Regions from separate parts of the Gottfriedia sp. NPDC057948 genome, predicted to be linked through region 2. Evidence: riboswitches for the same ligand, from Rfam matches in the RefSeq annotation. Region 2 holds a riboswitch; each other region holds the start of a gene.
What was found. A riboswitch is a leader RNA that binds a small molecule or an ion and turns the genes downstream of it on or off. The one in region 2 is predicted to bind cobalamin.

Region 1 (10,079 bases), on a different contig from region 2:
TAAAATGGAGACTTTTAAATGTGAATGTGGTCATCTTAATCATGTAGGTACTATAATATGTGAGTCATGTGGTAAACCTCAAGATGAAAAAGCAACCGAATTACTTGATATGCGCTATGAAGGGACTGCTAGAAGATCAATCGTTAATAATCAAACTTATATAGATAAAATATGGACGTTTTTTTCATCTGTAAAAGTAGCTGTTGTAATCATTCTAATTACGCTAGTAGCATCAGCATTAGGTACTATTTTTCCGCAAAGAGAGTTACTACCGCCTACTGCGAATCCTGCAACGTATTATCAAGATGAATATGGAATCTTTGGTAAAATATACGATGCAATTGGTTTGGATAATACGTTTAACTCTTGGTGGTTCATGTTACTTGTTGCATCGATTGGGATATCACTAGTAATCTGTAGTTTAGATCGAATTTTACCACTCTATAAAGCTCTAAACAAACAAACTGTTACTAGACATCCAAACTTTTTAAAAAGACAAAAAATGTTTGGAATTAGTAGAGTTGAACAGATTCCAGACGAAATAGAAAAAGCTAAAGTTAACTTGCGTAAAAGAGGTTATAAAATTCGTGAAGAAAACGGCAATATCTTAGCGGAAAAAGGACGTTTCTCTCGTTGGGGTCCATATGTAAACCATATAGGGTTAATTATGTTCCTTATTGGGGTAATGATGAGATATGTACCAGGTATGTATATGGATAAAGCTCTTTGGGTTCAAGAAGGCGAATTAAAACCTGTCGTAGGTACAAACCAAAACTATTATATTAAATTAAATGATTTCCATATGGAAACGTATGATAAAGATAAAGAGGGTAAAGTTTATAAAAAAGCGATTGAGCGCTTTGGAAATGATAAGATTCCTAAAAACTATCAAGCTGATGTGACGTTGTATAAACGCGAAGGAAATTTAATACCAGGAGAAGATCCAAAACTTAAAAAAGTAAAAGATTATAGTATTAAAGTTAATGAACCTCTAAAGTTCCAAAACTTCGCTCTATATCAAGTAGATTATCGAATTGGTGAATTTAGTGCATTTTTATTTACATTACAAAATAAACAAACAGGTGAAAAATTAGGGCCAATAACAGTAGATTTACAAAATCCTAAAGAAGTATATGACTTGAAAAATGGATATAAAGTAGAACTTAAAAATTATTTTCCTGATTTCTATTTTAACTCTGATGGTCAACCTGATACAAAAACGAGAAAACCGAACAATCCAGCGTTTGTATTTAAAATGACTACTCCAAAAACACCAAAAGGTGAAGTAGCATTCGTTGCGATCAAACAAAATATTGAACCAAATGGTGAAAACAAATATAAAATGTCATTTGCAGGTATTGAAACAAAAGATTCAACAGGTTTAACAGTACGTAAAGATTTAACTCTTTGGTTACTTGGACTTGGAGGAGCAATCTTTATGATCGGTGTAATTCAAGGGATGTATTGGTATCACCGACGTGTTTGGATCCAAAATCAAGATGGGGAAGTTTGGGTTGCGGCATTTACAAATAAAAACTATTATGGTTTAAAGATGGAATTAAAGAAAGTGTTTAAAGACACAAAAATAGAATTGCCGATTGATCAACAAGCTAATGAATAGTGTTTAACTAGGGGGAAAATATGTACGAGCTAAGTAGTAATTTTTTATTTATCGCGTTTATTTGTTATATTGTAGCTACTTTCTTTTTTGGTGGCTCTTTGAAAACAAATGATAATGGTCCAAATAGATGGGGTACAATTGGAATTACAGTTACATTAATTGGATTCTTGTCTCAAATTACTTATTTTATTTTAAGATGGATTGCAGCTGGGCATGCACCTGTAAGTAATCTATTTGAATTTATTACATTCTTTGGCATGATGTTAATTTTTGCGTTTATCATGATTTATTTTATGTATCGTTTAAATATAATTGGATTATTCGCATTACCATTGTCAATAATCATCATTGCTTATGCATCAGTATTTCCACATGAAATCAAACCATTAGTTCCATCTTTAAAAAGCTACTGGTTACATATCCATGTAACGACAGCAGCTTTAGGGGAAGCTATTTTAGCAATTAGTTTTATAACAGGACTAATTTATTTAATTAAAAATATTGATCAAAAAGTATCAACAAAGAAAACATTTTGGCTAGAAGCAGTTTTATATTTCTTAGTAACTGTTGTTGGTTTCGTTGTTATTTCAACAGCATTTACTGCATCTGGATACGAAGCAAAATATAATTGGATTAATAAAGATAAAGTACAAGAAGAAATGGTCTATAATCTTCCATCACTTGTTGGTCCACATAAAGGTGAATTGACTACAAAAGATCGATTTGAAGCCCTTGCTGAAATGCCAGCTATGGTTAATGCTAAAAAATTGAACACTGTAATTTGGTCAGTTTTTGCCGGAGCAGCTTTATATGCAATCATCCGTTTAATTTTAAGAAAACGAATTGGTGCATTTTTACAGCCTTTTGTACAAAAAGTAGATAGTGAATTATTAGATGAAATCGGATACCGTGCTGTAGCAATTGGCTTTCCGGTATTTACACTTGGCGGACTAATCTTTGCTATGATTTGGGCTCAAATTGCTTGGACAAAGTTTTGGAGCTGGGACCCAAAAGAAGATTGGGCATTAATAACATGGTTATTCTATGCAGTATTCTTACATCTGCGTTTCAAACGAAATTGGCAAGGTGAAAAGTCTGCTTGGTTAGCCGTACTAGGATTTGCGATTATTATGTTTAACTTAATTGCTGTTAACTTAATCATTGCAGGCTTACACTCTTATGCGTAATTAATAAAAAGCCCTGTAAAGGATAAACTTTCCTTTATAGGGCTTTTTTTCTAATTTATATTTTCGATCTACATGAATTAAAATTTGGTTCACTAGAAATGGTACACATACTTCCTAGTTTTTTTTCACTATTTTATGGAAATAATAATTTCTAAGAATTATGTAAAAATGTTCACAAATTATACTAGAATATACAATTTTTATTATGTAGAATTATGAAGAGGGGGTCGAAATTATGGATCAAAATATAAAAATATTAATAGCAGATGATGAAGATCGTATTAGACGATTATTAAAAATGTATTTGGAACGTGATGGTTATAGTATTGATGAGGCTGAAAACGGCGAGGATGCTTTAAATTTAGCATTGAAGAATGAATATTCCTTAATCGTATTAGATTTGATGATGCCTAAAATTGATGGAATTGAAGTTTGTAGGGAATTACGAAAAACAAAAACAACTCCTGTGATCATGTTAACGGCAAAAGGGGAAGAAACAAACCGTGTTCAAGGTTTTGAAGTAGGGACAGATGATTATATCGTAAAACCATTTAGTCCGCGTGAAGTCGTTCTTCGAGTTAAAGCTCTATTAAGACGTTCTTCCCCTGTACCAGTATTTACTTCAGACAATTCTTCAGCGAAGGATATCGTTGTGTTTCCGCATCTAACGATTGATAATGACGCGCATAAAGTAATTGTTGAAGGGGAAGAGATCAGTTTAACGCCAAAAGAATACGAACTACTGTTGTTTTTAGCTAAGGCACCTGACAAAGTATTTGATCGTGAAACATTATTAAAATCAGTTTGGCAATATGATTTTTTCGGAGATTTACGTACAGTAGACACACATGTTAAACGTCTCCGAGAAAAACTGAGTAAAAGCTCTGAGGATGCTGCGAAAATGATCGTCACTGTTTGGGGTGTCGGTTATAAATTTGAAGTAGGTCAGGAGTAATGATCGTAAGAAGTTTAGTTGGAAAGCTTTGGCTGACAATTATCTTACTAGTCTCTCTTGTATTATCATTCTTGACCTTTGTCTTAATAGGATTTTTTGAAAAATTTTATATTGACCTTCAAGTACAAAATATGAAGGATGATGCCACAAAAATTGCACAGTTAATAGAAAATGGTCAACCACTCTCCGATATTGAGTATTTATCAAATAATATTGTTAGTAGATATTCAAGAGTAATCATTTCTATTGACGGTCAAGAGCCATGGTATTCAAATAATACATATGGAATACAGGAGCTACCATTTAAAGAAATTAAAAATGATGAAATCTTAAATAAAACGTTAACTGATCATAAAGAGGTCAGTAAAAGACTTGTTTATGGTGAAAATAGTGAGAGAGAAAAATTAGTTGTAGGTGCTCCATTACATACAAACTCAAAAAATGGAGCTGTATTTATATACCAAACATTACAACCTGTAAAAGTGATGATTCACCAAACGACTAATTTTGTCTTGCTCGCGGCATCGATTGGGATCGTATTAACAACATTTTTCTCATTTTTTCTTTCTTCTAAAATTACAGCTCCTCTTAGAAAGATGAAAGAAGTTGTAAGTAGTATGACTTCAGGGAATTTTAATGTGAAAGTACCAATCCATTCAAGTGATGAAATTGGAGAACTTGCGTATTCATTTAACAAGATGAGTAAACAATTAAATTTTAATATGAATGCATTAAAACAAGAGAAGGAGAAAGTTTCTAATATTATTACAAGTATGGTAGATGGTGTAATTTCGATTGATAAAGAAGGTCAAATCGTGACATCGAATCCACCAGCTGAACGTTTTTTGAAAATGCTTAATGATGATCAATTTGAAGAACCTTCTTCACTTGTTTTAACGAAGGAACTATTAGATTTATTTGTATTAGTTGTCGAAAGTGAGAAAAAGCAATTTATAGAACTAAATTTCGATCAAGGCAATTGGCAAGTTTTAATGTCGCCTCTTTATAATCAAACAAATATAAGAGGCGTTGTAGCGGTGATTCGGGATGTTACAGAACAAAGACGTTTAGAAAAGATGAGAAAAGATTTTATAGCGCATGTTTCTCATGAACTTCGAACGCCTATTTCCTTATTACAAGGTTATAGCGAAGCGATTGTTGATGGTGTAGCAGAATCCAAGGAAGAGATGCAAGAATTGTCACAAATCATCTATGATGAGTCACTTAGAATGGGTCGATTAGTAAATGATTTGTTAGATTTAGCAAGAATGGAGAACGGATTTACTGAACTAAATAGAGACTTCGTTCCTCTAGTACAATTTGTAGATCGGATTTTACGCAAGTTTAAAGGTTTATCAAAGGAAAAAAATATTAAACTATTTGGAGAAATCGACAACATTCCGCATTTAAATATCTACATAGATGAGGATCGGATGGAACAGGTTTTTACAAATTTAATTGATAATGCAATAAGACATACAAATGAAAATGGAAGAATAATTGTTTCAGTAAATCAAAATGAAAGATCAACTACATTTAATTTTATTGATTCAGGTGCAGGGATTTCAAAAGAAGATTTACCTTTTGTATTTGAACGTTTTTATAAAGCGGATAAAGCTCGTACAAGAGGTAGAAGTGGCACGGGTTTAGGTTTATCAATCGTTAAAAATATTGTAACAGCACATGGTGGATCGATTCAGGTCTATAGTGAAGTAGGACAGGGAACGACATTTAAAGTTAAAATACCGCATAATTTACGAATGAACGAAAAAGATGTAGAGTAATCTTGTTTCATATAAAACATATTACTTTTAAGTTTACAGAAGATATCACTGCTAAACACGCAAAAAACAAAAAAATAAGTAAAATAATAAACATATAAAGAAAATAATTGAATTCTTACCAAATTTATCTTACGATTGAATTAATGAAATATTGATGAGTTTAGTGCAAGTATTGCTTAAAAGGGAATCTGGTATAATCCAGAACTGTCCCCGCAACTGTAATGTGGACGAAACGAATAGCCACTGTTCTTTAAGAATGGGAAGGTCGGAGTAGGTTGAAACAAAGTCAGTAGACCTGCTAAATTCATCCTTGTTCAATTCTTCGGGGAGTAAGAATTTGAAGCAGCAGTTGCAAGAATTCTTGTATTTATATGTTGTTTCAGCCCCGTTCAAAATGAATGGGTTTTTTTTATGCTTTCCAAAATATTAGGAGGATTTAAATGAAGAAGTTTTTATCAAGTTTTATCATTATGTTATTGTGTTTAGGATTATTTGGTTGTAATAATGATACGACACAAAAAAAATCGAATGTAAGTAAGAGTGAACAAGCAACTTTTCCAATGACTGTAAAAGATGCAACGAACAAAGAAGTTAGCTTTAAAGAGGCACCTAAAAGAATCGTATCACTTATTCCAAGTAATACTGAAATCTTGTTTTCTATTGGTGATGGCAAGGATGTAGTAGGGGTAACGGATTTTGACAATTATCCAAAAGAAGTAAAATCAATTGATAAAGTTGGCGGAAATAATGCCGATATGACTTATAATGTTGAAAAAATTATTTCATTAAAGCCAGATTTAGTTTTAGCGCATGAATCAAGTTTAGGAATTTCTGCTGACGGTTTAGAACAGATCAAACAAGCGGGGATCAATGTTTTTGTTGTAAAAAATGCTGCAACTATTAAAGACGTGTATGATACAATTCAACAAGTTGGAGAAATAACGGGAAAAACTGAGCAATCGAAAAAAGTAGTAACTGGTATGAAAACAAAATTAGATGAAATTAGCAAAAAAACAGCTAAAGCAAATACAAATCCAAAGGTTTGGCTTGAAATATCAGGACCACCAGAAATATATACAGCAGGTAAAGGTACGTTCTTAGATGAAATGCTTTCGATTGTTCATGCTAAAAACGTTGCTGAAAGTGAAAAAGGTTGGGTTAAGTATAGTGAGGAATCAGCTATTAAAGCGAATCCTGATGTGATTTTAACTACTTATGGATATTATGTTCCAAATTTAGAAAAAACTGTAATGGCTAGAAAAAACTGGCAAACAGTAAACGCAATTAAAAATCACCGTGTATATGATGTTAATTCAGATACAACATCTAGACCTGGTCCAAGACTTGCAGAGGGAGTCGAAGCAATTGCAAAGGCGGTTTACCCAGAGCTTTATAAATAATACATATTTAATCTTTTTAATTCCAATTATCTTATTAATTTTTTTATTTATTTTAGGGGTTTCGATTGGGTCTACATCGATTCCCTTTTCTTCTATTATTTCTAGCTTTTCAGATGCTCTATTTAAAACTGATTATGTTCCAGCTGATATTCAAACAATTGTCATGAATATACGAGTGCCAAGGGTAATGTTAGCTGGATTAGTCGGTGCTAGCCTTTCGTTGGCAGGTGTTGCATTTCAAGGAATACTTAAAAATCCATTAGCTGATCCTTTTACATTAGGTGTCTCTTCAGGTGCCTCTGTAGGAGCGGTGGTTGTTTTATTTTTTCAAATAAGCTTACCTTTTGTAACTTATTTTACTTTGCCAGTTGTTAGTATATTATTTGGATTTGGAACACTCATCTTATTATTACTATTTGTTCGAAAACTAGATCCATCTCTTAATGTAGAGACAATCATACTAGGTGGCATTATAATAAGTTCGTTTTGTTCTGCATTATTATCATTATTTATAACGTTTTCAAATAATGAATTACGTACAGTAATTGGCTGGTTAATGGGTAATATCGGTGGGAGGGGCATTCAGTACTCTCTTAGTTTATTACCGTTTTTAATCATTTCATTCTTAATTTTATTTAGTCAAAATAGGCAGCTAGATGCGATGACATTTGGTAGCACAAATGCAAAACATATCGGAATTGATGTAAAAAAATCCACTTATTTAATTTTGTTAACTGGTAGTATTTTGTCTGGTGCAGCAGTAGCTGTTTCTGGAACAATTGGATTTGTGGGATTAGTTGTTCCGCATTTTACTAGAACTTTGGTAGGGCCATTACATAAAAAATTACTTCCATTATCAATGATCAATGGCGCAATATTTTTAATCGGGTCGGACATATTATCAAGAGTTGTATTAGCCCCAAGAGAGTTACCAATCGGGGTAATTACTTCATTAATTGGTGCTCCAATATTTGCATTAATTTTACTATCTTTGAAAAGAAATAGGGGAAAAGTATGATTAAATGTCAAGATATCTCATATTCATATGATGGAATTCATACTGATTTGGATGAACTGTCTTATTCTATTAATCAAGGAGAATGGCTAGGAATTATTGGTCCAAATGGGAGTGGAAAGTCAACGTTTTTAAATATTCTTAGTGGACTTTTTAAACCGTCTAAAGGAAATGTCATGTTAGATGGAGAATTTGTATCTAGTATGTCTAATAAACAAATAGCAAAAAAGATTGCTGTTTTATCACAACAAAATTCCTATACATATTCTTATGAGGTAAAAGAAACAGTTAAACTTGGACGTCTTGCTCATTCGTCTTCCTTTTTTCCTAGCTGGTCCACAATCGATGAAACTGCAGTCAATAATGCAATGATGATGACTGGTACTAAGAAGATGGAAAAAAGCCTCATAAATGAAATTAGTGGTGGTGAGCGTCAAAGAGTATTTCTTGCTCAATGCTTTGCTCAGGAAACACCATATATTTTTTTAGACGAACCAAGTAACCATTTAGATTTAATGCATACAATTAAAATTTTAGATGTTTTAAAGGAATTACAAAAACATGAGAATAAAACGATCGTAACTGTTTTTCATGACTTGAATTTAGCAAGTCTTTACTGTGATCGATTAATAGGATTAAAGGACGGAAAAATTTATATCGAAGGAAAAACAGACTTAGTTTTAAGTGAAGATTTATTAAAAGGTTTATATGACACATCTTTTCAAATTTTAGATAATCCCGAAACAAATAAAAAAGTCATTATTTATAAAAGTAATGTATTGTAAATTAAAATTGAAAAAAGGAGAGATTTTTCATGAAAATTTATACAAAAACTGGGGATAAAGGTCAGACTAGCTTAGTAGGTAAACGAGTTGACAAAGATGATTTAAGGGTAGAGTCTTACGGGACAATTGACGAAGTAAATACAATCGTTGGTTACGCAATGACATATTTAGATCATCAAGATACGAGAGATATTTACAATTCACTTCAAAAGATCCAACATGAACTATTTGACTGTGGTGGAGATTTGGCAGTAGTAAAGGATAGCATCCCTTTTAAAACGACAGAGAAAATGGTTGAAGAGCTTGAAACATTAATCGATGAATATATGGAAGCAACTCCCCCATTACAACGTTTTATTTTACCAGGTGGGTCAAAGCCTGCTGCAATCATTCATCAAGCAAGAGCGGTAACGAGACGTGCCGAAAGAACGGTCGTAACATTAATGAAGCAAGAAAATATTCATCTTCCAGTATTTTTATATTTGAATCGATTATCTGATTATTTCTTTGCACTTGCAAGGTTAATCAACACACGTTTAAATATTAAGGATGTAGAATACGAGCGAGGAGCAATTGTATTTCGAACTGATAAAAAATAAATAAGAAAAATAGCGATTGAATAGTTAAATTTTTCTAATCAATCGCTATTTTTTTTGTATAAATAAGATTTTTCCATCATAGAATGATTGAGTGTATGATTAGTAAAAGTACTTCTTGTCGTTTACATTTTCGATTTGCTCAAGTACATCTTAAGTAATATACATAAGAGTTAAAGGTTTGAAATGAGTAAGTAGCTTAGTCCAATTTTTTTTGAATTACCAGTTGATAGTCCACGAGTTATTGGGCAGATTAAACACTTTTTACATTTTCAGGTGGGAGGTAAATAATGTTTGATTTTCTTAGGAGATGTTTGTTGATTGTGGTGTTTGTTTTAACGATTGGCCTTTTATTTATCGGAGGAAATCGAGAAAAATTAAAGGATATTATATTAGATAAAAATTTTCATGAATTAAAAATAGTTTCAAATCCTTAATAATAGTATTTGTTTTTAGAACTTCTATTTTAAATGTAATTTACTAATAAATTTGGTAAAGTACATTTATATGTGAGGTTCTATTTTTGATTTAAGGAGAAAAAAATGACTAATATATGGGATCCAGCAATTGTAATGGAAGAGGAATTAGCGAAAGAAATAGTAAAGATACAATTTCCTAAAATAAAAATAAACGTAATAAAAAAAATTGGCGAAGGATTTGATAATACTGTTTTTTGTTTAAATGATGAAATTTTACTAAGATTTCCGCGAAGAGAAATAGCTGTAGCAATTTTAAA
Region 2 (10,079 bases):
TAGTCCTTCCAATGCTAGGTCATTCTGACGTTAACTTAGCTTTAGTCGTTCTAGCAACTGGAGCAGGTAGTTTAATTGCTTCACATGTAAATGACGCAGGTTTTTGGATGTTTAAAGAGTATTTTGGGTTAAGCATAAAAGAGACTTTCTTAACTTGGACATTACTAGAAACAATAATTTCCGTTTGTGGATTGATTTTTATTCTTTTATTAAGTTTATTCGTATAATGGAAAAAACTAGCAGGATGTTTTACTTTTCTCCTACTATAGGTTAATTATTTATTAGGGCAGTATCCTCATTATAATACTTAGAAACTTTTACGTATTATAGTAGTGGTATACTGCTCTTTATTTTATTATCGTTCAGTCTTTAAGAACTAATCGACATTCAATGAAGAACGTGACAAGTTCAACGTGGTAATCGATTAGGTAATGATACCCTTTATTTATTGAAAGATGTAGTTCTGTAAGAATATAGGTTTGAGGCTTAGTGCATAATATTATTTTGGTTAAACAGACCTAAATTTAAAGATATATGGTAATTTTTTTTACTTTTGTTAATAATTTTGGACTGGAAAAAATGCAGGTCAAATGACATAAATAATCTTCAACCAATTATTACTCAAAAAAGCATAAAGGGATTGTCAGTATTAAAAATTATAAGATAAAATTCAAACCTTGAAAAAAGTTATTACCAAAATGTGTTTAACAGACAATAGACTGGAAACAAAGCATAAGTTCATCAAGACCTTATGCTTTATTTTATTTGTTCCTTAAATTTGCTTAATATTATTCAGTGAAAAAGGCTCTTCGCTCAGAAGTAATCCATTGCTCTAAATGGTCTTGACTACGTCGGACAAGTCTATTTACTAATACATCGTGCCATATATAATCCTCTAATAAATAAATATGAACTGGATCATTTGTATAAAAAGCAACACTGCGCTCTTCAATTGATGGTCCATAAATCATCTCTTTAGAATCAATCGACAAAATAAACCAATGATCTGTAGACTTGGTCTCAGTAAATGGTGTAATACGATGACTTTCTAGATTCCCTATTGGATTTTCGACGTGTAGCGTAATTCCTTGTATGGTAGCTTTTTCAGTCGCATGAACCAGATCTTTTTTCAAAACCTCATACATTTCGTCCCACATTGAAATCACAATCCGTTTTTCTGCTTTTTTTATCAGCGTCTCACAATAGTTAATAATCGTTTTATAGTCTTTTAATGTAATTACACGGTTGTCCTCTTTTTCACCAAATGATTCTAGGTCGTTTAAAGAGTCACTTATTACAGAATAAGTTGATTGCCACTCTGATTGGGCCTTCTGTAAAAAGATCTCAACCGGCAGAGGTGAATATCGTGTCGTGTCATTTATTTCCTCTTTCAAGACAATTCCTCTTTCAACAAGATTACCTAACACATCATAAATACGCGCTCTTGGTATACCTGAGTCCTTGCTAACTTGGTAGGCTGTTACAGGACCTTGTTTAACGAGTGATACATAAGATTTAGCTTCATATTCGTTAAAACCTAATTTTTTGAACTGTTGCACTAGATCTTCCATTTTTTCGCACTCCTATTTTTTGTTTATGTAATAAATTTACAATAACTATTTACAGATAGCAATTTGTTAGTTACTATTTCAGTAGTGACTATTTTGAAAGGTTGATAGAAATGCATCTAGACTCATCTTTATTAATTATTTTAATTTGTTTTGGATTTTTAGCTTCATTTATTGATTCTGTTGTTGGGGGTGGTGGGTTGATTACACTACCTGCACTATTATTCACTGGACTTAACCCTGCCGCGGCAGTAGCTACCAATAAATTAGCAGCGACAATTGGCTCTCTAACAAGTACATTAATGTTTTATCGTTCTGGTAAAATCGAATTAAAATCAGTGCTTAAATTTTTTCCACTCTCATTTGTTGGCTCATTATTAGGTGCATACACTGTACATTTGTTAAACCCTGAACTGCTTAAGCCATTGATGTTAATTATGCTCGGAGCAGTAGCAATTTTTACTATTTTCAAGAAAGATTGGGGAAGCATTTCAACACAAAAAAACTTACCCAATTATCAATTCATTATTTTTTTAGTTACGATATTTGCGATTGGCTTTTATGATGGGTTCATTGGACCTGGAACAGGATCCTTTTTAATTTTTGCTTTTTTAATGATTGGGTTTGATTTTTTAAAGTCTGCAGGCAATGCAAAATTTTTAAACTTTAGTAGTAATATTGCTGGATTGTTAATGTTTATGTTTTTAGGACAAGTAAACTACACTTATGGAATCATAATGGGAATTGCACAAATTGCAGGCGCGATATGTGGCTCGAAATTTGCGATAAAAAAAGGAAGTGGATATGTACGTGCTCTTTTTATTGCAGTAACCTGTTTACTATTAGTGAAGAATATTTATGATTATATTCAATAACTTTTAAAATACTGATCTTCCTACAAGCTCACAATATGAAAGTGTACCTTAAAATAACCATTGATTGATCAAAAAATAGGAAAATAGAACTAGATTTTAAAAAAGCATTCCTGTTTAACGAATGGGGTATCTGTAGAGGGTTGAATTATAAAATGGACAGACGTAATTTAAGTGAATCTTGTTATATATTATTATTCATTTTTGCTTTTCTAATAATGATTTTAAATGTTAATATGTTTGAGCGGGTTTATAAGATCAACAAACTTTAGTAATTGGTTATTCTTGAGAAGTTAAAAATATTTAAGAGCTAAGTTTGAAAAAAGTTTGAAATGATTCTTATAATACATAGATTCGATCTTAATTGACAAGGTTGTATTTCAACAGCAAAAAAGCACCCAAGTTTATCAACTGAGGTGCTTTTTTTTATTACTTTTAGATCACTTAAATCCAAATTCTTTACTCTAGAAGCAACAAATCTAAAGAGAATCAATTGAATTGGGTTATATAGTTTTGAAAAATTTGTGACAAAATATAATCACGCGAAGAAACAAGATCTTATTATATATAATTTTATTGAATTTGATGAAAATGTGAGGTAAGATTGTTTGGTCTGAAAATTAGTCCAATTTGGAACTTTATACAAATTATTAATCGGAGTTGTTGTTTATGTCACCAAGAGTACCTAATACTTTTATAATCATTCTAGGTTTTATGTTATTTGCACTGTTTTTTGGAGCAGGAAATCTGATTTTTCCACCTATACTTGGACAGTTAGCTGGAAAAAACTTATGGATCGCCAATGCAGGCTTTTTAGTTACTGGAGTTGGATTACCATTGTTAGGTGTTACAGCTTTTGTTTTTTCAGGTGAAAAAAATTTGCAATCTTTAGCTAGACGTGTACATCCGTGGTTTGGTATTGTATTTACTACGGTTCTTTATCTAGCAATTGGTCCATTTTTTGCTATCCCTAGATCAGGGAATGTATCGTTTGAAATTGGCGTTAAACCTTTTTTATCAAATGATGCAAGTCCTGGTGCATTAATCATATTTACAATCTTATTTTTCACAGTTACATGCTTGTTATCACTTAATCCTACAAAGATTATTGATGTAGTAGGAAAATTTCTAACTCCTATTAAATTAACGTTTATCGGATTGCTTGTTGTTATCGCTATTGTTCATCCAATTGGGAAATTTCAAGAGCCATTTAAAGGGTACACAACAAATGTGTTTTTTAAAGGTTTCCAAGAAGGCTATTTAACAATGGATGCTCTTGTAGCTTTTGTTTTTGGAATTATTATTGTAAACGCAATTAAAGGAAAAGGAGTTACGAATAAAAAACAGCTTATGATCATTTGTGGAAAGTCAACAGCAATAGCTGCTTCACTTTTAGCAATAATCTATTCAGCTCTTTCTTATATGGGAGCTTCTAGTGTTGAGAAACTTGGTCGATTAGATAATGGAGCTGAAGTTTTAGCGAAAGTTTCAGACTATTATTTTGGTTCTTATGGGGCAATATTATTAGGTTTAATGATTACAGTGGCATGTTTGACTACGAGTGTAGGTCTAATCACTGCTTGTTCTACTTTTTTTCATGAATTGTTTCCAGCCATTTCTTACAAAAAAATTGCGATCATTATGACTGTATTTAGTACACTTATAGCTAATATAGGGTTAACTCAGTTAATTAAAGTTTCAATTCCTGTATTAATGACACTATACCCTATCGCTATATCTTTAATTTTCTTAACATTCTTACACTATACATTTAAAGGTAGGTCAGAAGTGTATCAAGGTAGTTTGATCTTAACTTTTATTGTCAGCCTTTTTGATGGGTTAAACTCAGCTGGAATACAAATTGAAGTAATTCATCATTTCTTCACTAAGTACCTCCCGTTGTATAGTTTAGGTTTAGGTTGGATATTTCCAGCTATTATTGGTGGTTTTATTGGTTATTTTATTAGTATTTTACGAAAGAAAAATAAGGAAAATATTCCAAGTTCAATTCGAAAGATCAGTTAATGATAGGAAAATAAAGAAGCTTTATAACTGTAAATATTCTAAAGTAAGTTAGTAATGGTTTTAGGGGAGAAGTTTTTAAGGTTGATTCAAAAAGTGACAATTGTTTCATCAGGAAGGGGAGGAAATAGAATGGCACAAAAGGAATTGAAAAAAGGATTGAAAGCGCGCCATATTCAGATGATTGCTTTAGGCGGTACAATCGGTGTAGGTTTATTTATGGGTTCAACGAGTACCATTCATTGGACAGGCCCATCAGTAATGCTTGCTTATGCAATTTCGGGGATATTTATCTTCTTCATTATGCGTGCAATGGGGGAAATGTTATACCTAGAGCCAAGTACTGGTTCATTTGCGACATTTGGCCATAAATATATACACCCTTTAGCAGGGTATATGACTGCTTGGAGTAACTGGTTCCAGTGGGTTATTGTTGGAATGTCAGAAATTATAGCAGTTGGGGCATATATGAAGTACTGGTTTCCAGACTTACCTGCTTGGATACCAGGAATTATTGCAATTGTGATTCTTGGTGCAGCAAATTTAATTTCGGTTAAATCATTTGGTGAATTTGAATTTTGGTTTGCAATGATTAAAGTCGTTACGATTTTATTGATGATTGTTGCAGGATTTGGTCTTATTTTCTTTGGTCTTGGAAACGGTGGAAATGCGATTGGTATATCTAACCTTTGGAAAAATGGCGGCTTCTTTACAGGTGGTTGGTCAGGTTTCTTCTTTGCACTTTCACTAGTTGTTGGAGCTTATCAAGGCGTTGAATTAATCGGTATTACAGCTGGAGAAGCAGAAAATCCGAAAAAAACATTAAAAGATGCGATTCAAAGTCTTATTTGGCGTATTTTAATTTTCTATATTGGTGCTATTTTTGTAATTGTAACAGTTTTCCCTTGGGATCAACTAAATTCGATTGGTAGCCCGTTTGTTGTAACTTTTGCAAAATTTGGTATTACAGCTGCAGCTGGAATTATTAACTTTGTCGTAATCACTGCTGCATTGTCTGGTTGTAACAGTGGTATTTATAGTGCAGGTCGCATGCTTTATACATTAGGTATAAATGGACAAGCACCAAAATATTTTACAAAAGTCTCAAATAACGGAGTGCCTTTATTCGGTACGTTCGGTGTACTAATTGGTTTAGTAATTGGTGTTATTTTAAATTTTATTGCACCAAAAAACTTATTCGTGTATGTATACAGTGCAAGTGTACTTCCTGGGATGATCCCGTGGTTTGTCATCTTAATTAGTCATATTCGTTTCAGAAAAGTAAAAGGAGATGAAATTAAAAATCATCCTTTTAAAATGCCTTTTGCACCATTTACTAACTACTTAACATTAGCCTATTTAGTTATGGTATTGATCGGTATGTGGTTTAATGATGACACACGTATCTCACTTATTGTAGGGATTATTTTCTTGGCAATCCTTGTCGTTTGTTTCTATGCTTTTGGTATCGGAAAACGTGTACCATTAGATGCTCAATCAGATGAAGAAATAGCTAATTAATACATTACTTAGTTTGATGGTAAGATGTTTCTTTGAACATAGCTATTCAATAAAAAAATAAATTTTATAAACAATCAATGCGTTCGTATGATAAGATCAAACAGTAATGAAACTGGATGAGATTAATATACGAACGCATTTTTTAATTTCTTGAATTACTAAATCAACAGCATTTATTTAATCCAAAATAAAAATTTTTTTTAAATAGTTCGGAAAATAAAAAATAAATATTTTGACTATTTTTGCATTTTATGACAAAATGATGAAAACTAAATAGTAGGGAATAGGTGTAAATGAAGTTCAAAGTTTGAAATCATTTACTTAAAAGGGAAGTTTGGTTTAATTCCAACACGGTCCCGCCACTGTAATAGAGGAGTAAATATGAAGATGCCACTTATTAAAATAGGGAAGGCTTTTATTTACAAAGATTCTTAAGTCAGGAGACCTGCCTATTCTAACGACGCTGTTTGACCTACGAGAGATAGGGAGGTGCCTTATGGAAAGAAAGCTTAAGTTAACGTATTCTAATTATTTATGTTTTCCAACTTAAAGGCATTTTTGTCTCTTATGAGATAAAAATGCTTTTTTATTTTAGTTAAAAGGAGAGGGTAAAAGTGGTACACATAAGTAATCTAGGATATCCGAGAATTGGTGAAAATCGTGAATGGAAAAAAACGTTAGAAAGCTTTTGGCAAAAGAAAATGAATCAAGAAGAATTTGAGAAGGAAATGAAATCACTAAGATTAAGCTCAATAAAAAAACAGTACGATTTAGGTGTGGAGCTAGTCCCTGTAAATGATTTTACGTTTTATGATCATGTACTAGATTTTGCCACTATGTTTGGCTGGATTCCTAGTCGATTTGGTGAAATTAATGATAGACCAAGTCTAGATACGTATTTTGCATTAGCAAGAGGAAGTAAAAACATTGTAGCTTGTGAAATGACGAAATGGTTTAATACAAACTATCACTATATCGTTCCTGAATATCAAAAAGAAAAGCAATCTAAATTACTATTCAATAAGCCTTTAGAAGCATACAAAGAGGCATTCATTGAGCTTGGTATAAAAACGAAACCTGTCATTCTAGGAATCTATTCATTTGTACAGTTAGCAAAAGGTTACCAGGAAGAAGAAAAACGAAACATAATAAATAATCTAGTAAGCCTTTATATACAAATGCTTAAAGAGCTAGAAAGTGAAGGTGTTGAGTGGGTACAAATTGATGAACCATGTTTTGTGTTAGAAGAATCAAGCGAAGATATTCGTTTTATGAAAGAAGTATATGATCAAATCGCAAAAGCTGTACCTACATTATCAATCATGCTTCAAACTTACTTTGAAGCAGTTGAACAATATAAAGAACTAATTTCATTCCCAGTAGAAGGCATTGGTCTTGATTTTGTTCACGGTAAAGATGGAAATTTAGAGTCGATCCTGAAGTACGGATTTCCAAATGACAAGGTATTAGGCGTAGGAATACTTAATGGGCGTAATATTTGGAGAAATGATTTAAATGATTCCATTGATTTTTTAAATTCTCTTAAAAAAGAAATAAGTCCAAAAGATTGGTGGATTCAACCGTCTTGTAGTTTGCTTCACGTACCAGTTACAAAAATTGAAGAGAAATTATTAAATGAAACATTGTTCGAGGCATTATCGTTTGCCGATGAAAAATTAGAAGAGCTAGTTATACTAAAAAGTTTATTTATAAACAAAGCGAGAATGTTTGAAAATGAAGTTAAATATGCAAGTAATTGTTTAGTAAATTTAAAACAGCTTAGCAAAAAAAATCATTCAACTAGTAATGAATTGGAATCCATTAATGAAGAAGATTTTAGAAGACCAGTACCATTCCATTTAAGATATCCATTACAAAATAAAGTAATGAATTTACCGATTTTACCAACGACTACAATTGGAAGTTTCCCTCAAACGAAGGAAATTAAACAAATAAGACAGCAATGGCGCAAAGGAAGAATTGATGATTCAGAATATATGAATCAAATTAAATTGAAAATTAAAGAATGGGTTGAACTTCAAGAAAATATTGATATGGATGTATTGGTACATGGTGAGTATGAGCGTACGGATATGGTTGAATATTTTGGTGAGAAACTAGAGGGATTTGCATTTACGAAAAAAGCATGGGTTCAATCTTATGGATCACGCTGTGTTAAACCGCCAATTATTTTTAGTAAAGTTGAATTTACAAAGCCCATTACTGTAAATGAAACTGAGTATGCACAAAGCTTAACAGCAAAACCAGTCAAAGGGATGTTGACAGGTCCAGTAACAATATTAAATTGGTCATTTGTTCGTGAGGATCGAACAAGAGAGGAAATAGCAAATGAAATTGCATTAGCTTTACGTAAAGAAGTAAATGCACTTGAAGCTGCTGGCATTTCAATTATTCAAGTTGATGAACCTGCAATTCGAGAAGGTTTACCTTTGAAGCAAAAAGATGGGGCTCAATATTTACATTGGGTAACGAGAGCATTTCGTTTAGCTACATCAAGCGTCCGAAATGAAACGCAAATACATACTCATATGTGCTATAGCAATTTTAGCGATATTATGGACACAATTATTGATTTAGATGCAGATGTTATTTCAATTGAACATGCAAGAAGTCATCAAGAATTTTCTACTTATTTAGCTGAGTCCCCTTACCCATTTGGAATTGGTTTAGGCGTGTATGATATTCATAGTCCGAGGGTACCGTCGGTTGAGGAAATGGAAGAAAATATTATTAGTTCTTTAAAAGTATGTGATGCAAATAGATTTTGGGTTAATCCAGACTGTGGTTTAAAGACGCGTAATGAAACTGAGGTAATAGATGCCTTATCAAATATGGTAAAATCTGCGAAAAAAGTTCGAGAAAAATATTATTCAATTATTTAATGATAGGGTGAAATCGATGAATGGTAGATATGTAAAAGAATCCAAAGTATTTGATAGTAGTAGAATATTTCCAACTGATTTAAATAACCATGGTACATTATTCGGAGGAAAAATGCTTGCCGCAATGGACTTAATTGCATCCATTTCAGCTACAAAGCATTCAAGAATGGAATGTGTAACCGCATCGATGGATTCAGTAGAATTTTTATGTCCAGTTCGTGAAAGTGACTGTATATATTATGAATCGTTCGTGATCTTAACAGGCTCAAGCTCAATGGAAGTATTCGTTCGAGCTACTGCCGAAGACCTACTTTCAGCTGAAAAAAGGGTTGCAGCAACATGTTTTGTAACATTTGTTGCACTAAAAGATGGAAAACCACATAAAGTAGTAGAGGTAATTCCAGAAACTGAGGAAGAAATTAAATTACAGCAATTAGCATTTAAACGTTTAGAAAGTCGCCAATTAAGAAAGAAATTGAGTAAGGAATTGGCATTAATTTGGAAAGAATAAAAAGAAAGCATTGAAAACATACTAAAATTAAGCTAAGATTAAATTAATATTTTTAAGGAGGCATCAAATTTAGACACTATGTACAATATCCGATAACTTTTTAAGCTAATGAATTTTATAGCAAAAAAGTACTCTGCCTGAAATCAGAGAAATTGGATAACTATGTCTATTTATGAGCCTATACTAATATTAAATTAATCCATTGTCTTAAATGCATGGTTTATTTACTATTATATTTCATTTGAAATATATTCTAACGTATATATATTTTTATATATACATGGCTTATTAAATCACATCCAATTTACACACAGGCAGATACTGCTTGTGTGTTTTTTATTTTCTCTCTTAAAAAATACTTTCGAAAACAGATTGTATTTTTAAGTAGAGTGATTTTTTAAAATCGGATGGAGTGAAGTATATGTTTATTATAAAAGCATCGAATATAGAAATAGAATTAAATGGGAAAACAATTTTTAAAAATGGAAACTTAGACATAAAACAAAATGAAAGGGTAGCATTAATTGGTGAAAATGGAGTTGGAAAGTCAACCTTTATTAATGCCCTTTTAGGTAATATTCCATTGAAAAAAGGAATGCTGCAAATTCACTATTCAAAAGATGAAATTGGATGGCTTTTAACAGATGAAGAGAATCAGGAAAACCTGTCAGCTAGGGAAGTG
Region 3 (10,079 bases), on a different contig from region 2:
ATTTTAATAAAAATTTTATGGTAATAATCTGTCTATTATATAATAATTCAATAAAAAGTTATTCTGTTTTGGTGAACAGATCAACTTTTTATTGAATACATAGAAGAATATTGTATTTTTATCGATAGTGAATCTAGTAAAAATCCAAATGAAATTATTCAGAGATATGCAAAGGTTCTAATGAAGATTCATTCGTTACTTTCTGATCATAACATTAAATGAAGATGCAGATGCCAAAGTGAATTATTTGTTTTGTTATTATCCTAGATGGTGTAGAATTTCCCTAACAGTATTTTTAAAAAAATTTCTAGTAATAGAATATTAATTTTCGGATGAACTGCTGGTTAAAAATGAAAAGACAATACTACACTCCTAAAATTTCAGTATTCAAAATAAATACTTTATTTATATCTAAAATTTTGGTAATATAATAAAAAAGTAGTTTGAAAGAAAAAGTAATTAAAATCATTACTTCTTAATCTTTCATCATTGTATGAAACGGATAAAAAAATGTCCACTAGGTTATTTGTATAAGTTAGAATTAGAAAAAGAATTTAGTCGTATTACTCATAAAGGATCTAGCTAACTTGGTACGAATTAATGTTCATCTACATATTGATGAAGACGTTTTCAATTGTGAATAAGAAAAATCAAAATATAACAATGAAGTAAAACTAAGAAAAATAAAGATGATGATTGGGGAGAAGAAGATGAAATTCAAGGCAAAAAAGATAGCTGAAATAGGGGAACATGTCTTATTTAAGAATGAAATTAAAGGGATTGTTGAAAAGGTCAATGAAAATACAGTTATTGTAAATATAATCGATAATAAAACGGAATTGGTGTTTGAAGGAAACAGAACAGTTGTATCACATAAAAATTACAAAGTGATTGATGGTATCTGAAGGGAAAGAAAAGTCAGTTATTCTTGAGTTATTAAAATATTTTTAACGAATATTCTAAATATTGAAAATGTAAGCGTTTTCTGTTATACTAAATAGTAGGTTGGATGGCATGTGTGGCTATCATCGTATTTGGCGTAGGTGGGGCCAGTACTCGGGACAGATCCGATAGGATTTGTGATGTGAAAATGTATTGGGTTGATAAGATGTAATAGAGTAACAATGAAATAGTCGCTCATGGAACGGCTGTTTTAGTCGAAAAAATATAATAAAAAAACCTTGTAATTTCAAGGTTTTTTTTATTTCCTTTTTTATAGAATTAAAAATAAATAAAAGTGCGGACAATTTCACGGACAAGTTTACAAGAAAACCACACGAAGAGTTCACTTTTTACTTGTCCTTAATAACAAAAAGTTTTAAAAAAAGAAATGTCGATATTTAATTTCTGCTATTTCTATATTACATTCAATTACTTAACCAAGATGAAGTTATTGGAGGGTAGCGTTTTCCTTAAAGTAGTTTAAAAACTCTTGAAATATTAAATCTGATAGACTAGAATAATATTATCTAATAAATTAAATACTAATTTGTTAACAATTAGTTAAGATGCCTTAGGGCTTAATAGGGAATCTGGAGCATTACCAGAACTGTCCCCGCAACTGTAAGTGTGGACGAAATAGACAAACCACTGAAACGTTTATATGGACGTTACGGGAAGGGTCTAAAGTAGGAAGATACACAAGTCAGGAGACCTGTCTTAGCTTTTAAAGTTTCGATTTCTTCGGGTGTTGAGAAGATGAAACGTTTGGACAAAAAGGATTATTTTTTAACTTTCTTTGTGCTGGCGTTTTATCCGTTCAACTTTTGTTGAACGGATTTTTTCGTTTTAATGATTCTAAATCATTTTTTATGCCTATATTATGCCTCTAGAAGAAACAAGTCTTTTTAAAAATTGAATAGATTAGGATTGGTGCACTATGAAAATTAGTGCTTAAAAGGGAAGTACGGTTTAAATCCGTCACGGTACCCGCCACTGTAAGGGGAGTTCATTGCAGATGTCACTGAAGGAATTTGGGAAGACGCAATAGAATGATGAACCTAAGTCAGGAGACCTGCCTTTACCTAATAGCTTCAATCAACCTACGGGAACATAGGTAGAAGTGCTGAACTTACATCGCTATTTTTTTGTGTGTATTTATTCTGCACCCCTATGTCCATAGGGGTGCTTTTTTTATGAAAAAACGAAAGGGAGTATGTTACATGACTACTTGGAATTTACAAGGGACGAAACATCATGTCCTCATTTGTAACGGCAGCAGCTGTATGAGAAAGGGTGGGGAGGAAGCGACACAAGCAATACGGAATGAAATCACCAATTTAAGCTTAGATTCAATCATACATACTACAAGAACGAGATGCAACGGGAGATGTAAGGATGCACCTGTTGCCATCGTCTATCCTTCAGGGACTTGGTATAAAAACGTAACCCCAGAAGTGGGAACTACGATTGTAAAGCGTCATCTGGCTGAAGGTCATTGCCTTCAGGAGCATTCGATCTATCAATATTCCGAAGCTGGATTCATACATCCAGAAGGGTCGGAATGCATCGAAGGAATACAAAAAGCGGTTAAAGAAAAGATTTAACAGCGGATAGTAGCTGGATTCTAGTTTGAAATTGTGGAAGGTGGCGTAATAGTGTGAAAGGTAAATTATTGGTTATTGGTTTTGGCCCAGGTGATGAAAAACATATTACCGGACGGGCAAAGGAAGCCATCCAAGAAAGTGATATCATTATCGGCTACAAAACCTACGTGGATTTAATCAAGGGATTAATAGCTGGAAAGCAAATCATCAGCACAGGAATGACAGAAGAAGTGAGCCGTGCGCAGGAGGCTGTGAAACAAGCTGAGCTCGGTTACACGGTAGCTGTCATTTCGAGCGGTGATGCCGGTGTATATGGAATGGCAGGACTTGTTTACGAAGTGCTAATTGAAAAAGGCTGGAAAAAAGACTCAGGGGTAAAAGTGGAGGTGGTCCCTGGCATTTCTGCCATCAACTCCTGTGCTGCTTTATTAGGCGCGCCGGTCATGCATGATGCCTGTACGATTAGCTTAAGTGACCATTTAACACCTTGGAGCTTGATCGAGCAACGAATCGAAGCGGCCGCTCAAGCTGATTTTGTGATTGCCCTATACAATCCAAAAAGCGGGAGAAGAACACGGCAGATCATGGAAGCACAAAAAATTCTATTAAAATATCGCTCGCCAGACACCCCTGTAGGATTGGTAAAGAGCGCCTTCCGTGATAGTCAAAAGATCGTCTTAACCAATTTACAAGAGATGTTAGATCATGAAATTGGCATGTTAACCACCGTTTTAATTGGCAACTCATCAACATTTTTCTACGATGAATTGATGATCACCCCGCGCGGTTATCAGCGGAAGTATACATTAAATCAGGCAATTCAACCTTTGAAACCGCATCAGCGTCTGCAAAAGGAAGCCGAACCATGGGCACTGGAGCAAATGGAAGATGGTATGCCGGTAAACAAGAAACTAGTCACCCCAACCTCTGTGAAAGAGTCGCCAAGAGAGTTGGCTGAGGAAGCCTTGCAAATGATCCTAGGTGAGACCTATGGACAAACCCAAGGTTTAATTGTGAAGCAAGACTTTCAATCTATTTTTGAGGTAGCGGTCAGCCCTGGTGTCGCCAATAAAAAATTTACCGCGCATCAGATGGTCATTCTTTCCGAAATTATCGGAGAAGAAGGAGTCATGGAATACACACAAGACCATTTTATGAAGCTGCAAATTTTAACCTCTAAGCCTGATGAGATTATTGAAAAACTAACTGCAGCCAACTTTTTAATTGCTCCTGTTGGCGACGTATTAACCGTAAAAGCCTGTGATTTTTGTGACGGAGAAAAGAAGGATTCTATCCCTTATGCCGATGAGCTACAAGTAAGGCTTGGCGGCATGGAACTCCCAAAAGAACTGAAACTTGGTGTGAATGGCTGCGGCATGGCATGTTATGGAGCCGTAAAAGAAGATATTGGCATTGTCTACCGTAAAGGAGCGTTTGATTTGTTTTTAGGAGCCAAGACAGCTGGAAGAACCGCCCATAATGGCCAAATCGTAGCTGAAGGAATCGCACCGGAAAAAATTGTCGGGGTCATAGAGGGAATTGTTCAAGAGTACCAACAAAAAGCGTATCCAAATGAACGTTTCTATAAATTTTTTAAACGGGTCAAAGAAGTTCAAGGTTTTGTGTACCAGGATATCACACCAAATCTTAAAATCGAAGCAGCTGTTTGCGGGGAATAAAGGAGAGAAGTCTAGCGATAATTGGCAGGTAAGGCATTTACAAACAAAGGGGAGGAAATATTTTGAGAGCAATTTTATTTGTGGGGCATGGAAGTAGAGATCAAGAAGGAAATCAGCAGGTTCGAGAGTTCATCCGTGAGATGAGAAAGACTTGGGAAGATTCTTTCCTGCTCGAGACGTGTTTTTTAGAATTTGAACAACCAACAGTGAATCAAGGCATCGATCTATGTGTGGAGAAAGGGGCCGACCATGTTGTCTTGATTCCGATCATGCTCTTACAGGCAGGACACTCCAAAATTCATATTCCAGCAGCTATTGATGAGGCAAAGAATAAATATCCGTTTGTTCAATTTACTTATGGCCGACCAATTGGTGTTCATGAGGAAACATTTGAAATTCTAAAAACTAGATTAATGGAAATTGGCGAGAATGTAGAAACCATCGAAGACGATACGGCTGTCCTTTTGTTAGGACGTGGCGGAAGCGACCCTGATGCGAATAGTGATTTATATAAAATTGCTAGATTACTATGGGAAAAAACAAACTATAAAATCGTCGAACCTGCTTTTATGGGGGTGACCAATCCTTTAGTTAACGAAGGGATTGAGCGCTGTATTAAGCTTGGAGCAAAAAAAGTAGTAATCCTGCCTTACTTTCTATTCACTGGCATCCTGATTAAACGGTTAGAAGATATGATGGTACCTATTCAAAATCAATATTCCGCGGTTGAAATTAAGTTGGCTGACTATTTTGGTTATCATCCAAAATTACAGACAATTTTAATCGATCGGGTGGAAGAAGCCCTTCGTGATGAAGTGAAGATGAACTGTGATACCTGCCAATACCGTCTTAATGTGATGGAACATATCGATCACCACCACCATCATGACCACGATCATCATCACGGCCATAACCATGAACATCATGACCATGATCACAAACATGCGGTGCAAAAGGCTGGAGATAGAGGATGATTTTCGTATTAGCTGGTACAAGTGATGCAAGAGCCCTTACTTTAGAAATAAAAAAGGAAGGCTTCGATCTTCTGGCCTCAGTAGTCACAGAAAATGCAGCGGTTGAATTAAGGGAGTCAGGTATATGTGTACAAGTAGGCAGATTAACGGATGAGGACATGGTGGAGTTGATTCACACAAAAGGTATTCTAGCGGTTGTCGATGCCAGTCATCCGTTTGCGGAAGAAGCTTCGAAAAACGCTATCAAGGCGTCCGAAAAAGCGGGAATCCACTATATTCGATATGAACGGGAGTCACAAAATTTCCAATATGACAAAATGAAAGTCGTCGAAAGCTACGAGGAAGCTGCGGAGCTTGCAATGGCCAATAAAGGCGTGGTGATGCTGACAACAGGCAGCAAGACGCTTAAAATTTTCACAGAAAAACTATTAGGTAACCCGGACATTCGCTTGATCGCCAGGATGCTGCCTCGTATGGATAATATGGAAAAATGTGAGCAACTTGGGCTGCCACAGAAAAATATTATTGCGATCCAGGGCCCATTTTCAAAAGAGTTCGACAAAGCCCTATATAAGCAATATGGCGTCACCTTAATGGTGACTAAAGAGAGTGGGAAAGTCGGATCGGTCGATGAAAAGGTGGAAGCAGCCAAGGAACTGGGGATTGAGGTTATCCTTATTGGCCGCCCAAAACTGAATTATGGTACCGTCTATGCTAATTTTATCGATGTCATCACAGAATTACATAAAAAGATTGGTTCCACACCAATTGTCACAACAGAACAATCATTTTAATACAGGAGTGAGATAAATGGATTTTCGTACTGAATTTAAACCGTTAACCGTCCAACCGGAACAGATTGAAGGTAGAAGTTTTGAAATGATTAATGAAGAAATTGGGGAGCACCCTTTTACTGAGGATCAGTATCCAGTTGTCCAGCGTATCATCCATGCATCCGCTGATTTTGAACTTGGGCAAAGCGTCCTCTTCCATCCTGACGCAATTCAGTCCGGTATTCGGGCGATTCGGAGCGGGAAAATGGTAGTTGCAGATGTTCAAATGATTCAAAGTGGGGCAAATAAAGCACGAATTCAAAAATTCGGAGGAGAAATTAAAGTCTATATTTCCGACCCAGATGTCATCCAGGAAGCCAAACGGCTGAATACAACAAGGGCGATTATTTCGATGCGGAAGGCGATTAAAGAAGCAGATGGCGGTATTTTTGCCATTGGGAATGCCCCAACCGCCTTACTCGAACTTATCCGCCTGATTAAAGAAGGAGAAGTAAAACCTGGTCTTGTCATTGGATTGCCTGTTGGGTTTGTTTCTGCGGCTGAGTCAAAAGAAGAACTAGCTAAGCTCGATATCCCATTCATCACCAATATTGGCCGGAAAGGTGGCAGTACAGTGACCGTTGCTGCATTAAATGCCATTTCCATTATGGCTGAACGGGGATAACCCATGCAGGAAGTACCAAAAGGAAAGCTGCGGGAAGGATATACGACTGGGGCTTGTGCAACAGCAACCACCAAAGCAGCGTTGACAGCATTAATTACCGGTGAACCGCAAACAGAATCAACGATATACTTGCCCGTTAAGCGGTTTGCAACCTTCCATGTAGAAAGCTGTGAAGTAACGGAACAAATGGCTACCGCCAGTACGATAAAAGACGCGGGGGATGACCCAGATGCCACCCATGGGGCCTTGATTGTTTCCACTGTGTCATGGCTCGATGAACCAGGCATTGTGCTTGATGGTGGAATTGGAGTTGGCCGCGTTACAAAGGACGGCTTGCCCGTTCCTGTCGGCGAGGCCGCGATTAACCCCGTTCCTCGCAGGATGATCCACGAGACAGCCGAAGGGGTATTAAAAGAATTCGGGATTACAAGAGGAATTAAAATTGTCATTTCCGTACCAGCTGGTGAAGAAATCGCTAAAAAAACACTCAATGGACGCTTAGGAATCATTGGCGGGATTTCTATTCTCGGAACCCGTGGGATTGTCGTTCCTTTTTCCACAGCCGCTTATAAAGCCAGTATCATCCAGGCTATTAGTGTTGCCCGGGCAAGTGGCTGCGAGCACGTTGTCATTACAACAGGCGGACGGAGCGAGAAAAATGCCATGAAGCAATTCCCCGAGCTGCCTGAAGAAGCTTTTATCGAAATGGGTGACTTTGTCGGGTTTACCCTTAAACAATGCAAAAAGCAAGAGGTAAAGAGAGTTTCGATGGTCGGCATGATGGGGAAATTCTCAAAAGTGGCTATGGGGATCATGATGGTCCACTCAAAAAGTGCCCCGATAGATTTTGATTTTTTAGCTGAGGTGGCAAGCCGTACTGGTGCTGATACTACCCTGGTCGAGGAAATTCGAACTGCCAATACAGCATCACTGGTTGGTGATTTGATGACAGCACAGGGCCACTTATCCTTTTTCGAAATGCTTAGCGACTATTGCTGCGACGCTGCGTTAAAGGAAGTCGATGGTGGGATCGACATAGATACGACACTATATACCATGAAGGGTCAATTGTTAGGAAAGGCGGTGCGTAAGAGTGGCATCAATTAAAATGATCGGCATTGGGGACGAAGGGAAAGTCAGCCTACTCCCGATGTACGAAAAGTGGATTAATGAAAGTGACCTATTAATAGGAGGAAAAAGACAGCTTGCTTTTTTTTCTGAATTCGCCGGCGAAAAAATGCCGATTGAAGGCGGGCTTTATTCTCTAGTGGAACGGTTGCAGACGGAGACTAGAAACGTAGTGATTCTAGCTTCAGGAGACCCGATGTTCTATGGAATTGGAAGCTATTTATCTTCTAAAATCGATTTGGATATTTATCCATATATAAGTTCAATCCAGCTTGCTTTTGCCAGAATGAAAGAAAGATGGCAGGATGCTTATTTTACTAGTGTTCACGGCAGGAGTATAAAAGGGTTGGCACAGCGAGTGGATGGAAAAAAAACAGTCGCAATCTTAACCGACACAGAAAATTCCCCAAATAAAATCGCTCAGTATTTGCTTTCCTTTGGCATGACTGAATATGAGGCGTTTGTGGGCGAGAACCTTGGCAGTGACAAGGAACGATGCCGCTGGTTTACCCTTTCTGAAATGAAGGATGAAGAGTTTTCACCGCTCAATGTAGTAATTCTTAAGAAAAAGGGGGAAAGCCCACATTGGCCGATTGGCATTGACGATTCGGAATTTTTACAGCGTAAACCAGATAAGGGCTTAATTACAAAAAAGGAAATTAGGACACTAAGCATTAGTGGCCTAAGGTTAAAAGAAGATAGCACAGTTTGGGATATTGGGACATGCACAGGTTCTGTTGCGATTGAGGCTGCGAAAATCGCCAGGGAAGGACAAGTGTTTGCCATCGAAAAGAACGATGGCGACTTAGAAAACTGTAAGCAAAATTTAGCAAAGTTTCGTGTGGATGCAACACTCGTCCATGGGAAAGCACCAGAGGGACTAGAAACCTTCCCGGATCCGGATGCGGTTTTTATTGGCGGGACGGCAGGTGGGATGGAAGACATTTTGGATATTTGCTGTAGCCGCTTGAAAGCGTGTGGACGCATTGTCTTAAATGCCGTCACAATTGAAAATCTTTCAGAAGCGATGCTTGTGTTTAAAGAGCGGGGATATGAGACGAACATTACTCTAGCTCAAATATCCAGAAGTAAGCCCATATTGAATTTGACAAGATTTGATGCATTAAATCCGATTTACATAATCGAAGCATGGCGCAAGGAAGGGGAATAAACATGTTAGGTACATTATACGGCCTTGGGGTTGGCCCGGGGGATCCAGAGCTCATTACCGTTAAGGCGTTTCGTAAATTAAAGGAATCACCAGTGATTGCTTATCCGAAAAAACAAAAGGGCAGCAAAAGTTATGCCCATCGAATCATTGATGTCTATTTTCAGCCGAACGAAAAAGAAATGCTGGGCCTTGTCTTTCCGATGACAAAGGATCCAGCCACATTGGAAAGAAAATGGACGGAAACTGTGGAAAATGTATGGGCAAAGCTGCAGGAGGGAAAGGATGTCGCTTTTGTAACTGAAGGGGACCCTCTTTTATACAGCACGTTTATTCATATGATGCGTTTGATGCAGGAGAAGTATCCGCAAGTTCCGATTGAAGTTGTTCCGGGGATTTCGTCCATCAATGGGGCGGCTTCTAGGCTGGGAATTCCATTGGCAGATGGAGATGAGCATGTGGCGATTGTTCCAGCACGGGATGACTATGAAACCATGAAAAAAGTCATTCAAGACAATGATTGTGTCATTTTTATAAAAGTAGCGAAAGTGATTGATTTAATGCTAGAAGTATTACGTGATTTAGATTTGCTTGACAAGGCTTCAGTCGTCACAAAGGTAACATCGAATGAAGAAATTATTTGGAGGGCAGATGAGCTCGAAGGAGCGGAGCTTGAATATTTAACATTAATGGTGGTGAGAAAATGAAGCTTTATATCATTGGTGCCGGACCGGGCGATCCTGATTTAATCACGGTAAAAGGTCTTCAGCATCTTCAGGAAGCAGATGTTATTCTATATGCGGATTCTCTTGTAAACGAAGACTTAATTGCAAAAGCAAAACCTTCCGCCGAAATATTGAAAACCGCCGGGATGCACTTAGAAGAAATGGTTGACGTCATGGCTGACCGAATCCTACAAGGGAAAAAGGTTGTTCGTGTACATACGGGCGATCCGGCTGTCTATGGGGCGATTATGGAACAAATCGTCTTGTTAAAAAAGAAAGGAATCGAAATAGAGATTGTTCCAGGTGTGAGCTCTGTGTTTGCGGCGGCCGCGGCCGCTCAAGCTGAGCTGACGATTCCTGATTTAACCCAAACCGTGATCCTGACAAGAGCCGAGGGTAGG

Region 1: linked by a shared signal. The riboswitch ahead of ACFVRR_RS10150 (ABC transporter substrate-binding protein) and the one ahead of metE (5-methyltetrahydropteroyltriglutamate--homocysteine S-methyltransferase) in region 2 are both predicted to bind cobalamin.
Region 3: linked by a shared signal. The riboswitch ahead of ACFVRR_RS13615 ((2Fe-2S) ferredoxin domain-containing protein) and the one ahead of metE (5-methyltetrahydropteroyltriglutamate--homocysteine S-methyltransferase) in region 2 are both predicted to bind cobalamin.

The regions. Positions count from the first base shown of each region.
Region 1 is NZ_JBHVPN010000004.1:310,352-320,430, forward strand. Features, by position in the region: gene resB (cytochrome c biogenesis protein ResB) at 5-1,621, shown strand; gene ccsB (c-type cytochrome biogenesis protein CcsB) at 1,642-2,808, shown strand; gene ACFVRR_RS10140 (response regulator transcription factor) at 3,044-3,763, shown strand; gene ACFVRR_RS10145 (ATP-binding protein) at 3,763-5,547, shown strand; cobalamin riboswitch at 5,692-5,864, shown strand; gene ACFVRR_RS10150 (ABC transporter substrate-binding protein) at 5,988-6,947, shown strand; gene ACFVRR_RS10155 (FecCD family ABC transporter permease) at 6,913-7,965, shown strand; gene ACFVRR_RS10160 (ABC transporter ATP-binding protein) at 7,962-8,747, shown strand; gene ACFVRR_RS10165 (cob(I)yrinic acid a,c-diamide adenosyltransferase) at 8,777-9,346, shown strand; gene ACFVRR_RS10170 (hypothetical protein) at 9,634-9,780, shown strand; gene ACFVRR_RS10175 (phosphotransferase) at 9,886-10,079, shown strand, end outside.
Region 2 is NZ_JBHVPN010000001.1:789,854-799,932, forward strand. Features, by position in the region: gene ACFVRR_RS03675 (GntP family permease) at 1-227, shown strand, start outside; gene ACFVRR_RS03680 (TrmB family transcriptional regulator) at 789-1,571, opposite strand; gene ACFVRR_RS03685 (TSUP family transporter) at 1,682-2,443, shown strand; gene brnQ (branched-chain amino acid transport system II carrier protein) at 3,110-4,465, shown strand; gene ACFVRR_RS03695 (amino acid permease) at 4,595-5,983, shown strand; cobalamin riboswitch at 6,252-6,450, shown strand; gene metE (5-methyltetrahydropteroyltriglutamate--homocysteine S-methyltransferase) at 6,598-8,886, shown strand; gene ACFVRR_RS03705 (acyl-CoA thioesterase) at 8,903-9,397, shown strand; gene abc-f (ribosomal protection-like ABC-F family protein) at 9,819-10,079, shown strand, end outside.
Region 3 is NZ_JBHVPN010000008.1:1,878-11,956, forward strand. Features, by position in the region: gene ACFVRR_RS13610 (DUF2187 family protein) at 711-905, shown strand; cobalamin riboswitch at 1,490-1,676, shown strand; cobalamin riboswitch at 1,854-2,036, shown strand; gene ACFVRR_RS13615 ((2Fe-2S) ferredoxin domain-containing protein) at 2,163-2,546, shown strand; gene cobJ (precorrin-3B C(17)-methyltransferase) at 2,600-4,225, shown strand; gene ACFVRR_RS13625 (sirohydrochlorin chelatase) at 4,288-5,199, shown strand; gene cobK (precorrin-6A reductase) at 5,196-5,993, shown strand; gene ACFVRR_RS13635 (precorrin-8X methylmutase) at 6,010-6,657, shown strand; gene ACFVRR_RS13640 (cobalt-precorrin-5B (C(1))-methyltransferase) at 6,661-7,764, shown strand; gene cbiE (precorrin-6y C5,15-methyltransferase (decarboxylating) subunit CbiE) at 7,751-8,956, shown strand; gene cobI (precorrin-2 C(20)-methyltransferase) at 8,959-9,660, shown strand; gene cobM (precorrin-4 C(11)-methyltransferase) at 9,657-10,079, shown strand, end outside.